2 regions of the Alteromonas sp. DYW1 genome follow, and region 1 is predicted to be linked to the other one. Evidence: predicted binding sites of a transcription regulator. Region 1 holds the regulator's gene; the other holds the start of a gene.
What was found. Region 1 encodes LexA, which represses DNA repair genes until DNA is damaged. Its sites were predicted from a motif close to TACTGTATNNNNATACAGTA; they were not measured.
Positions count from the first base shown of each region.

Region 2: a site for LexA is predicted at 2,987-3,006, ahead of dinB (DNA polymerase IV). Genes of this name have one in related genera too.

Region 1 is NZ_CM186038.1:99,343-105,777, reverse strand. Features, by position in the region: gene AC121Z_RS00455 (hypothetical protein) at 1-792, opposite strand, end outside; gene AC121Z_RS00450 (hypothetical protein) at 789-2,003, opposite strand; gene lexA (transcriptional repressor LexA) at 2,378-3,004, opposite strand; gene AC121Z_RS00440 (AgmX/PglI C-terminal domain-containing protein) at 3,120-4,109, opposite strand; gene AC121Z_RS00435 (ExbD/TolR family protein) at 4,106-4,642, opposite strand; gene AC121Z_RS00430 (biopolymer transporter ExbD) at 4,639-5,187, opposite strand; gene AC121Z_RS00425 (MotA/TolQ/ExbB proton channel family protein) at 5,193-5,864, opposite strand; gene AC121Z_RS00420 (hypothetical protein) at 5,969-6,334, opposite strand; gene AC121Z_RS00415 (hypothetical protein) at 6,315-6,435, opposite strand, start outside.
Region 2 is NZ_CM186038.1:608,603-615,037, forward strand. Features, by position in the region: gene nqrE (NADH:ubiquinone reductase (Na(+)-transporting) subunit E) at 1-94, shown strand, start outside; gene nqrF (NADH:ubiquinone reductase (Na(+)-transporting) subunit F) at 113-1,345, shown strand; gene AC121Z_RS02750 (FAD:protein FMN transferase) at 1,406-2,431, shown strand; gene nqrM ((Na+)-NQR maturation NqrM) at 2,452-2,685, shown strand; gene dinB (DNA polymerase IV) at 3,017-4,114, shown strand; gene AC121Z_RS02765 (M17 family metallopeptidase) at 4,133-5,704, shown strand; gene AC121Z_RS02770 (MFS transporter) at 5,706-6,435, shown strand, end outside.

The DNA of each region.
Region 1 (6,435 bases):
CGGCTTATTGATGACTGGGTGTAGGACTTTACCTGCGCCCGATTTCAAATCACAGGTTTCAGCCACCGGCTGAGTCCAGAGTGATACAGATAATCCAGATACAGTAACTCTCCAACTGTCTACGGGGAATCTGCATGACTCATGCTGCAGCGCGACAATATCTTGCGCGATATGCAGTGAAAGCTGTGTGTTAATGCGCAGCGTACTGTGCGGGATTACTTGCCCTAGGTCGGCTTCGTCATTATCTAACAACTCAGTGTGGCGGAAAATCCCGGCAAGCGGACTTAGCAAATATGCTTCATCTGGCTTATCTGTGAATTCGAGCAATTCGGCAAAGTGTTTGAGATGACCCAAGAGTAGGTCCTGTTCGAAATAGTAAGCCATAATGCTTTGCCAACGCTCTTGGCTAATAGCCTGTTGGGCAACCAAAGCTTGATTAGTTTCATAGCGCTGCTTAGCTTGGGCTACAATGACTTGTTGGCTGGCCAAACGCTCCTTGAAGTGATGGATTTCACTCCCCACCAATTTCGCAACCACTTGACCTTGCTGCACTGTTTGCCCATCACCAACCAAGTACAAACGTTGTTGCGGATTAATCGGCGCGCGCAACACAAAACTGTCGGTTGGTCTAGCCTTAACAATTCCCCAAACGGGCTTTGCAAGATAGGTGGGGGACTCACTAACCGGCGAGAATTGCAACTCGAAGCTTCCCAGCTCAGCTAATTCCACCCGCGTTTCAGCAACCAGAGTTGCGCTATGCAGCAATAATGCGATTAAACATAAACGGATCATAATGCAACTCCATAGATTTGATTTAATTTGGCTTGCAACTGACTGCGAGTGAGTACCAACTTCTCGCGCTCATATACAAAGTCCATTTGCTTCAACCTCTCATTCAACCACGCGGTATACTCAAGCTCGCTTTGTTGTTTCAATTGCTGGAGATGAGCCGACAATTGCTGACCGATGTTCGCTATCTCAGTTTGAATGGCTAGTTGTTGACGCAAGGACGCTAACTCTGCTTGCGCATTCTGTGCTTGCTGGTGCAAATCCAGTCTGCGTGTAATCCATTCCTGCTTAAGGGTTTGCTGCATTATTTGCCACTCTGTCGTAGTTTGAATGTTGGTATTCCCAGCGACAGTGAGGGGAATACCAACTGAGATCCCTAACTGGTTTTCACGTAACCCAGCTGTATTGATTTGCTTGAGTAAGAAACCCAACCGCCACGTATGCGCGGAGGATTGGGTAAGCTCTGTGGCCTTGCGACCAAGCTCATAACGCAGGGTAGCAAGCGCTAAACTTGGATGGACTTCAATATTTTCAAGCGGGGGTAGATCTTCGATGTACGTTTGAGGAAGCTGTGAAGTGCCAAACGATTCATGATAACGAGCTAACACCCGCTGTAAATCATGCTCGGCAGCGATTAGGCTTTGCTCTAGCTGCAATTGTTGTTGCTGCCATTGCAGGTACACAAAACTCGAAATTTCCCTGCTGTCATGGCGTTGCTTGAGTTGATCGCCATACTCTCGAATCCAGGCCAGTTTGTCTCGTTGGTGAGCAAGCTCATGCTCAGCTAACACTCGCTCCCATACGATCTGGCGCACAATACCTGCGTAGAACAGATCTTGCTGTCTGGATATCGCCCGATTGATCTGCGCCGAAACGTCACTGAACTCATCTTGCAATCTTACCGTCGTTAAGGAGTTTAATTCCATGTTTAACGCGACTTCTAGCTCATCCGTTCCTAACGCAGTGTCTGATTGCAAAGCGGTAATATCAAGCATTAAGGGACTCGCGAGCCAACGTCGAACATCTTCAGCATATTGGCGTTGCATAACAATAGGATCTGCCGTCGCATTGAGACGGTCTTCTGCACTCTTTTGCAATTGTTGCAATGTCAATGTGTCGTCTGCCCAACTTGCTGCGCAAAACAAGGCCAGAATAAATAGGGAACGACTAACAAAACCACTTTGACAGCGTTGTAAGAATAAAGACTTGGTCATCACACACATTCTTCTCTTTAGGAATGCCCTCATAGTGCAATCAAATGCCAGCATAAGCCATTGGACAAATGTCTCATGCCATTATATGTGACTGTTTTATATGGATTTTTATTTCTTGCTCGGTATGCGGAGAGCTTCTAGTGACATGCGGTACAGGGCTTCTGTCGATAACGATTGAGCGATTGGTTGGGATAACGTGTCAGTGATTATTTTAAAAAGAGTGCAACCACACCATAATAAACACTATTAATAGGGAGAAGCAGTGAGAGATAAAAAAACAATAAAGCCATGCTACAGGTGCGGCATATAAATAATAGTATGAGCGATAGTGCCTTATGCATCTAACGCTCGTTAACTATCTATTTATCGGCAAATTACATCCAATCAGTATTCCGGATGACCCCTACTGCAATTCCCTCAATTGAGAACGGCTGTGATGCTAGATCAACTTTTATCGGTTTGAATTCGTCGTTTTCGGCGTGCAATAAAACCTCTCGCCCGCGCTTCTCCAAACGCTTCACTGTTACATCTTCGTCAACGCGCGCGACGACAACTTGACCGTTGTGAACATCTGTTGTGCGATGCACGGCAAGCAAATCGCCGTCCAAGATCCCGATGTCCTTCATACTCATACCGTTAACACGCAGTAAAAAGTCAGCTTGTGGGTGAAATAAAGCGGGATCTACTTTGTAATGAGATTCCACATGTTCCTGCGCCAAAATAGGCTCACCTGCCGCTACACGACCAATTAAGGGCAATCCCAACTCCTCTTCAAAGCTGTCGTCTAATGGAATATTGAGCTTTATACCGCGTGATGTACCCGGCAGGATTTCGATCACGCCTTTACGTGCCAATGCTTTGAGATGCTCTTCGGCTGCATTAGCCGACTTAAACCCTAACTCGCGGGCAATTTCAGCACGCGTGGGCGGCATGCCCGTATCTGCCATTGTGGATTTTATAAGGGTGAGGACTTCTTCTTGTCGTTGAGTTAGTGGACGCATAAACAGCCTGTTTTTCTATACAGTTAACTGTGAGTATATACAGTTAAACAGAGTATACAAGCAGTTTAAAACAATTTGGACGGGCACTCCGCCCGTCCAGATAGGAGCAAATCAACTAGAACGGTAAAAAATTATAGGTATATTCGATTTCCGTCGTTGTCACATCTTGCGCTCCAAAACTGATTAAGCGTATGCGTGCAATTAGACGCTGAATAAGATCGTCTGAGGCCAAATCTGTACCCACCAGTTCGACACTAGAAAGCACCCCAGAGGGCTGAATGGTTAAACGGATTGTAAGCTTACCCTGTAGTTCCGGCTCAGACCGTAACGCGCGACGATACAGGGAATAGAGTCCACCATCATTCTGCGCGAGGGTGCGGCGAATTGATTCAACGCTGCGATCACCTTTAACTTCCGGCGCTTTATTAATTTGTTGTTTTGCTAACGCTGCCGATCCTTCGGTAGGCGCATCAAACTCGGTGGTCTTACGTTCTGCTAAAGTGCCCCGAGCACCCGCGGTCTTGGATAGATTCGCGGTATTTAAGTTACCGCTATCCGTTGCCAATGATTGACCAATCAATTTACGGCTGGTATCTGCTTGTGCACCGGCTCCCTCAGTCAATTCTGAATCAGCCATATTCTGCAAACTCAATGACTCGCGCAAACTTGCCAAGTCATCGGTAAAATTCATCACACCGGCTTTTGCGGCGGTTTCTTTGGCCACTTGCAGTTTCTCTTCTTGGGAAGGCTCAACTACAACCGGTTTAGCTGCAACGGCCTCTTCTATCGGCTCTGGTGGTGGAATTTCTTCCGGTTCAGGAATGTCCTCCTCCGGTTGCTCAATAACTGTTTCCGGCGCAATCGGTTCAGGCTCAGGTAACTCAATCGGTGCTGGTGGCTCAGCCACAATCAACTTGGCGAGTTGCGGTGGAAGTTTGGCTTTCTCTTCGCGGCTTTGTTCCGGTAACTGGGTAAGTCCAATCGCCACAGCGAATATCAACGTCAGCCCAACCACACCGGCAACAATGCGCAGAAAACGACGGTTTTCTTGTTCACCACTAGACCATGGTAAGGTAGAGAAATAATACGGAGAGACTGCGATCATGGCGCAGCCTCTACTGATGCTGTCGCGTCACCTTCAACATATTCTACGGCTAATGAAATGTCGTTATAGCCTGCTTGCGCGCAGGTCTGCATGATTTTCTTCAGCACACGATACTCAACTGCTTCATCCCCCATTATAGTGAGCGCATAACGGGGAGTTTCAGCTGTTGTCTGTGAGCTGTTGCTATGCTGCCGCAAGCGCTTACGTAAGGCCAATTCGTCGCTGAGAGGTTCGAGGATATCTGTGGAGCTATTCGCCACCTGCTCTAAGGTCATTAAAAGAATGCCATCTAACATGAGACGTTGCTGACTGATGGTGAGCAGTAATTGTTCTTCCGCTGCATTATCTGCCGTTGATTTAGGCAACGTCAGAGAACGATCATTTTGCAATACTTGTACATCTGAGGCGTTGAGCATCAGAAAAAACACCAAGATAGTAAAAATGTCCATCAGTGATACTAAGCTGAGCTTACCTTGTGCAGAGAGTCGCTTGTGGTGGCGCGCCATACGTTTGGCTCTAACCGATTGTTTCATGGCACCTCCGCCGATGAGGAGCGCTGCGGTGCATCCGCAAAAGAGACATTCGGGAACAACTCGGCTGGCACCACCGAAGCAGCAACAACATCTGGGTAGGAGCGTACGGTATCAATTAAGCTGACAATGGTCTGATAAGGAACATCATCGTCGAGTAACAGCACCAAATCGTCTTTATCTGCGTCTTTTGCTAATAGCGCTTGCTTGACTTGCTTAAGGGTTTCCTGCAGTAACTGAAAATCTTGTTCCATCTGCTCGCTTTCAGTGTTTGTGACTAATGGTATGTCACGCACTAGATAACCTTGCGGGAAATACACTGACATACCTTGTTGTGTAACCAACACTTCCAAGGATTGATTCTCGATTTCTTGTGGGGTCGCGGACTCGCTGAGTCCAGGTAAGGCAAGCTCGACCACCGTAATGCGCGAGAACACCATCATCATTAGCAAAACCGGCACCAACACGATCATCAAGTTCATGAACGATGTGATATCCAGTTCGGCATCCTGACGCAGCCGTTTATGTTGCCCTTTGCGGCCTAGCATAACAGTTACTCTTGACTATCAGAGGCGCGGGTTTGCGGCTTTATATTATGACTTGCGATTAAGGTGTTTAAACACTTCACACCGGCCATTTCCATGCTATCAATAATTTCCGTGGTCTTGGTTTGCAGTAATGAATGAAACGCCAGTAGGGGAATTGCCGCAATCAAGCCAAATGCTGTGGTATTCATAGCAACCGAAATACTTTGTGACAACAGACTGGCCTTTTCGGCTGGATCAGCATTGGCTACCGCCGAGAATGCTGCAATCAAGCCAATGATGGTGCCCAACAAACCAAGCAAAGTAGATATGTTAGCCAGCGTGCCCAAGTAACCTGTGCGTTTTTCAAGGCGCGGGATCGATTCCATTAAGCCCTCTTCCATTGCATATTCAATGTCTTCGCGCCGCGGACTGATGCTCAAGCGCGCAATGCCTGCAGCGATAACACGAGCAATTGGCGCACTGCTATTTTTACCAATCGATAGGATCTGCTCCAATCGATTGGCTACCAGCAAAGGCTCTATTTGTGCGAACGCAGTTTTATTGGTACGACGCGCCATACTCAGGTAAATGTAGCGCTCGATGGCAACCGCCAAACCTAGCGCTAACACAATCGCGATTGGAAACATAAAGGGGCCACCTTCCTGAAAAAAGCGAACCACCACCTGCATCATATCCATAGGGGATCTCCCGTTATGCAAAACTGACAATATCAGTCAAAATCTCGAGACTAAACGTCGAGTGTACCTAAAATCATTATGGCTAAGCGTATCGCAGCCTATCCTCAGTTATCATTTGCCGGCGTTGAATTATCATCTCCCGTTAAACGTCGATGCAATTCAATGCGTTGCAAAAATGCGTTTCTTTCCAATGGTGCCATTTGGCCTTGTAGCTGCCCGGTTAAGGCCACCCGCGTTACACGTTTTTGCGGCGGCGAGTCCCACGGCACAATCGACAAGACTCGCGGCTGCTGTTGGTCACCGCGGATCGTCGATTCTAGTGTGATGATACGCTTTTCTTCGGCAGGCGCAGTCTGCGCATGCACATCAGATATGGCTACATGTGAAGCCGATATGACCAAATAGGCAGCAATCCATTCACGCGGTCGACGAAATGGGCGGCGCGGTTGTTTAATTCTCATCCATTGCATGTTGCATCTCCTTTATCCAACGATCGACAATCTGAGTCGATTCTCCTTGTGCCACTAATAGTTCTCGATAACGACCATAATCGCGTAATGCCGAGGCTTTT
Region 2 (6,435 bases), 510 kb from region 1:
TATGCCAGATGGTGTGCGTGGTTTAGGTTCAGTCTTTATGATTGCAGGTCTAATGGCATTAGGCTTCCAGTCATTCACCGGTATCCAACTTTAATAAAGGCAGGTCAAAGGTATGAATCAAGTTGAAATTTACCTCGGCGTTGGCATGTTTATCGCCATCGTACTCGCCTTGGTGTTTATTATTATGTTTGCCAAGTCAAAGCTTGTACCGAGCGGTGATGTTAAGATTATCGTGAATAACGATCCTGATAAGGTTATTACGGCCGAACCGGGTGGTAAGTTATTAGGTGCACTTGCTGAGGCAGGGATTTTCGTTTCTAGTGCCTGCGGTGGTGGTGGCTCATGTGGTCAGTGCCGAGTGGATGTGAAAGAAGGTGGTGGTGAAATATTGCCAACTGAACTTGATCACATTACCAAAGGTGAAGCGCGTGAAGGTTGTCGTCTATCGTGTCAGGTCGCTATCAAACAGGACATGAAGATTGAGTTACCAGAAGAAGTCTTTGGGATCAAAAAGTGGGACTGTGAAGTTATTTCGAATAATAACGAAGCAACTTTCATCAAAGAGCTTAAATTGGCAATTCCTGATGGTGAGAGCGTGCCGTTCCGTGCTGGTGGTTATATCCAAATTGAAGCACCACCGCATCATGTTAAGTATAAAGACTTCGATATTCCAGCCGAGTATCGTGGTGATTGGGAGCGTTTCGGCTTCTTTGATATTGAATCAAAAGTTGATGAAGAGACTATCCGTGCTTACTCGATGGCAAACTATCCAGAGGAAGAAGGGATTATTATGCTGAATGTGCGTATCGCTACGCCGCCACCTAATAATCTAAGCTTACCTGCGGGTAAAATGAGCTCATTCATTTGGAGTTTGAAGCCAGGTGATAAAGTCACTATTTCTGGTCCATTTGGTGAGTTTTTTGCGAAAGAAACTGACGCGGAGATGGTCTTTGTTGGCGGCGGTGCGGGTATGGCGCCGATGCGCTCACATATTTTTGATCAACTGCGCCGTTTGAAATCAAAACGTAAGATTTCTTTCTGGTATGGTGCACGTTCACTGCGCGAAATGTTCTACGTTGAAGATTTCGATATGTTGCAAGATGAGAATGACAACTTTAACTGGTATGTTGCCTTGTCTGATCCTCAGCCAGAGGACAACTGGGAAGGGTATACCGGGTTTATTCACCAAGTCTTGCTTGAGAACTACCTGAAAGACCACCCTGCGCCAGAAGATTGCGAGTTCTATATGTGTGGACCACCTATGATGAACGCAGCTGTGATCAACATGCTCAAGGATCTGGGCGTTGAAGATGAAAATATCATGTTGGATGACTTTGGTGGCTAAACTGCCGTCAAATGCAAATGATTAAAGGGGGCGATATCGCCCTCTTTTTTTAGGATTCTTATGAAATTATTCCACGCAATTCTGCTTGTTTTTTTACTGGTCTTGCTTTCTGCTTGTGCACCTCCGACCGAGCAAGAAATCCACTTACAAGGCCAGACAATGGGAACTACATACAATGTAAAATTCCCACCGCCTGACAACCTCGATGCTGAAGCATTACAAGTAGAAATCGATGAGCTATTGATTGACGTGAATAAGTTAATGTCGACTTATGATCCCAATTCAGAGTTGTCGCGCTTCAATCAGCACGCGAGTGATCAGCCCTTTTCTATTTCACCACAGACTCAATTAGTTATCGCTGAAGCGTTGCGGTTAGGCGAGCTTACTCAGGGTGCGTTAGATGTAACGATTGGACCGGTTGTCAACTTATGGGGGTTTGGCCCACAGATGCGACCAGAACAGGTGCCTTCGGTTGATGCTATTGAGCGCGCGCGAGAAAGAACGGGTTTAGATAAATTGCTATTAACAGCCGATGCGGTCATTAAGTATCACCCAGAACTCTATGTTGATTTGAGTACGATTGCGAAGGGGTACGGTGTTGATGCGGTTGCTGAGCTACTACACGGCAAAGGAATAAATAGTTATTTAGTCGAAATTGGTGGTGAAATGCGTGTCGCAGGTCGCAAAATTAACGGTCAAGCATGGCGCATTGCAATAGAGAAACCGGTGAGTCAGCAACGCGCATTACAAAAAGTGATAGCGATCGGTGATAATGGTATTGCGACATCGGGTGATTATCGTAATTACTACGAGCAGGATGGGGTGCGTTATTCCCATTTGATTGATCCGACCACGGGCTACCCAATCCAGCATAATTTAGTTTCGGTTACCGTCGTCCATCCTTCTGCTATGACCGCCGATGGTTTAGCGACTGCACTTGCAGTGATGGGTGCTGAACAGGCCAAGGCAATGGCTGAGCTGAATGACTGGGCGGTGATCTTAATCACCAAAGAACAAGATGAATTTATTGAATGGACATCAAGTGGATTTGATCAGCGTGTAACTGTGGTCAATCCAAACCAGTAATTACAGAGTATTTAAATATTATGAGCACGTTTATCCTTGCATTTTTCTTTTTTCTTGCGATGGTCGCCGCTATGGCGATTGGTTATATGGTGCAACGCAAAACCATATCTGGAAGCTGCGGAGGCCTAGGCGCTTTGGGTGTTGATAAAGCCTGTGATTGTCCTGAACCCTGCGATCGTAAAAAAGCGCGGATGGAAAAGGAAGCGGCTCGGCAGAAGAAATTGGCCGAGTGGGAAAAGAACAAAATCTTGTAGCTTTCAGGTTGCCTGGCGTTTAGTGAGACGCAGCGTTTAGCACTGTTCTTATGACATGAGTCTTCATTGGTATATAAGTCAGTGGATAGCGGTTATCTTCAGGAGGGTTATCTTTTCGTATAATGATACTTGCTTGGATGAGCATTACACCTGTATTAGGTTTCTTTATAATTTAGTTTTTCAATTTCGACTTGAGCCCATACGGATATCAGCCATCGGTAAATAACGTAGAAAGCAGCATACACTGCGTTGTTGGTTTTATGCCTGAATACTTTGCAATTTAGCCATAATAAATGCATGATACTGGTTATTTATACAGGTTGGTGGGTACATGCGAAAAATCATTCATGTCGATATGGATTGTTTTTATGCCGCCGTTGAGATGCGTGATAACCCAGCCTTAACGCATATTCCAATCGCTATCGGCGGAAGTTCAGACCGACGTGGCGTTATTAGTACCTGTAACTACCCAGCGCGCCAATACGGCGTGCGCTCAGCAATGCCAACGGCCCATGCCATGCGGTTATGCCCTGACTTAACATTGATCAAGGGGCGCATGGACGTTTATGTCAGCGTGTCTAAGCAAATCCGCGAAATCTTTTTACAATATACCGACACAATTGAACCACTAAGTTTGGATGAGGCTTATCTAGATGTGAGTGACTGCCAACTATTCAACGGCAGTGCCACGTTAATTGCAGAAGATATTCGCCGACGCATTCAGCACGAAATTGGCCTAACTGCCTCTGCCGGTGTCGCACCGCTTAAATTTGTCGCCAAGATTGCCAGTGATGAGAATAAACCGAATGGCTTGTGTGTGGTAACACCCGATGAATTGGATGAGTTCGTCCGCCAATTGCCGCTGCGCAAAATCCCCGGAGTGGGCAAAGTCACCATCGAGAAATTGCATCGGCTAGGCTTATACACGTGTGAAGACGTGCGCAAATATCCGCTCGATCGGCTAGTAAAGCAATTTGGCAAGTTTGGACCGGTATTATGGAAGCGTAGCCATGCTATCGATGAGCGAGACCTTACTGTTGAGCGGCAGCGCAAATCAGTTGGAGTTGAGCGAACATTACCCGCAGATATAGCCTCGTTAGAAGAATGCCAAGAAGTGAGTCAGCGGTTGTATGAAAGCTTGCTTAAGCGTTTATCTCAGGGTAGTGCAACTAAAATCGCTTCACAGGGCGTCAAACTCAAGTTTGCCGACTTTCAGCAAACCACGGTCGAGCACCGTATGACCCTATTACAAGCCGACTACTTTGACGTGCTTTTGCGAGAAGCATTCAGTCGAGCGCAGGGGCGTGGCATACGCTTGGTGGGCTTACACGTTGGCTTGCCAACAAATCATTCCATGCGCCAAATGGATTTACCACTGGAACAGCTTGAGTTTGCAGCCGAACCACAGGCACAATACCGAATCCGTTAACTTGATTTGAGAATTCGTATGCCTGCACCGCACGTTATCGCAGTAGAAACCTTCGAACACCATGGAACCGTTGCAGAATTTGATGCCCTCGTGGTGCTATCAGATACCTTATCAGCAATAACCGACCAAGCAATCGTAGCAGCCTTGGTTGCTCATCAAGCAGTCGATGGGCGGGTGGGAAAGGAGTTGGTTGTTGTTCCCTGTGCAGATGCGCCGGAGCAACGCCTGATCCATATCCCAACCGGAGAATTAAAGCATTATTACGACGACGTACGTCGAATCTTCGATGCCGCACGTAAAGCTGCCGATACCTTACTTGCAGTGGGAGCCCAAAAGCCATTATTGATGGTTAATTTAGAACAAAGCGACCGTAAGTTTAGCAAGGCTAGAGAGGCTGCCTACTTAGGTCTCTGTCAAGGTTTATGGCAGCCCTTAGAAGCGCGCGAGGCGAATTTAGAAAGCGAGCTCGAACCGATCTCTGCGATTGGTATCGTGGGGACAGATACCGAGCAAGCAGACCAGTTGTATGCGCTAGAAGTGGGCAAACGTTTAGCCCGTGACCTCTGTGGAACTGAGCCTGAGCGTATGGCTCCGCCCGCATTTGCGGACTATTGTGTGGAAGCATTTAAAGGCACAGCAGTAAAGGTCGAGGTCATTGCTGATGATGTTCAGTTACGCACAGAATACCCATTACTGCATGCGGTTGCGCGGGCCTCGGTGCAAGTAGAGCGTCATCAACCGCGGGTTGTTCGTCTCACTTACGACGGAGCTGGATTAACGCAAAAAAGTCTGTTTCTAGCGGGTAAAGGAATTACTTTTGATACTGGCGGTGCCGACCTTAAAGTCGGCGGGCATATGGCCGGTATGAGCAGAGACAAAGGCGGTGCAGCCTCTGTGGCGGGTTTTATGCGCACTTTAGCGGAGATTCAACCGGCTCATCTGAAAGTAGTCGCAGAGCTCGGGGTGGTTCGCAATAGTATTGGGGATGACGCATTTGTGCCCGATGAAATTATTTCTGGACACGCAGGTGTGCGCGTCCGCGTTGGCAATACGGATGCAGAAGGACGAATGGTACTGGCCGATGTGTTATCCCATCTCCGCGAATTGGCATTAGCGGAGCCCCAGCAAACTCAACCGGAATTATTCTCCGTAGCCACCTTGACAGGCCACGCAGCCATCGCGCTAGGCCCTTACACGGGGTATGTACAAAACGGCTGCGCCGAAGCACGTCAAGTGGCCAAACATATTGTTGCGCATGGTGAAATCTGGGGTGATTGTGGTGAGATTTCGCGCAGTCGCCGTGAAGACTATGCGTTTATTGCTCCGCGTAGCAAAGCTGATGATGTGTTGTCATCGAATAATGCCCCATCAGTTTCTACCATGCGAGGGCATCAATTCCCAATGGCGTTTTTGGCCATTGCCTCAGGGCTAGTTCAGCATGATGTGGAAAATGATGAGCCATTGGCCTATACCCATGTGGATATTGCCGGTAGTGGCGTTGAGAACAGTGACTGGCAGCACGGTAAACCTACCGCGGCTGCACTTACGGCACTAGTCGCAGCGTATGCCATGCAGGGTAAGGGGAAGTAGATTGCCTGCGCAAGTTTGGTTACTGGCTTGTATTCAAGCCTTAGCTATGAGTGCTGGTGCTACTGTTGTGCTGGTAGGCGGTATCGTTGGATCCCGCCTGGCGCCTAGTGAGGCGCTGGCAACCTTGCCTGTTGCGCTCATGATAGTGGGTACTGCGTGCGGTGTGCTGCCGGTGACCCGCGCTATGCATCGGTGGGGCCGGCGTTTGGTATTTATCTGTGCTGCATTGGTAGCAGCATTAGCTGCGACTGTCGCGATGTGGGCAACCTTACAGCAAAGTTTCAACGGATTCCTGTTTAGTACCTTTGCCCTTGGCCTGTGTGTCGCTGCTTTTCAGCAAACGCGCTTTGCCGCAATAGAATCTGTGCCTAGTGAGTTGGCCGCAAAAGCCACTTCGACTGTGTTACTGGGTGGGTTAGTCGCGGCGGTCGTTGGGCCAGAACTAGCAACAGTAGGCGAGCCGTTGTTTGCGCAACCGTTTGCCGGAAGTTTTTTGTTGGTCGCTAGTGTAATGGTTATATGTGCACTGCTTTTTACTCGACTGTCACGCACGCCATCGTTGCGAAGCAATACCTCGAGTATCGTTGTTCCTAAGCGGCAATTGTTTGGTCAGCCAAAATTTATCATCGCGGTTGCAACATCGGTTACTGGATTTGCTTTGATGAGCTTTATTATGACGGCTACTCCCGTCCATATGCATGTAGTCGAGACCTACAGCCTTGAACAGACCA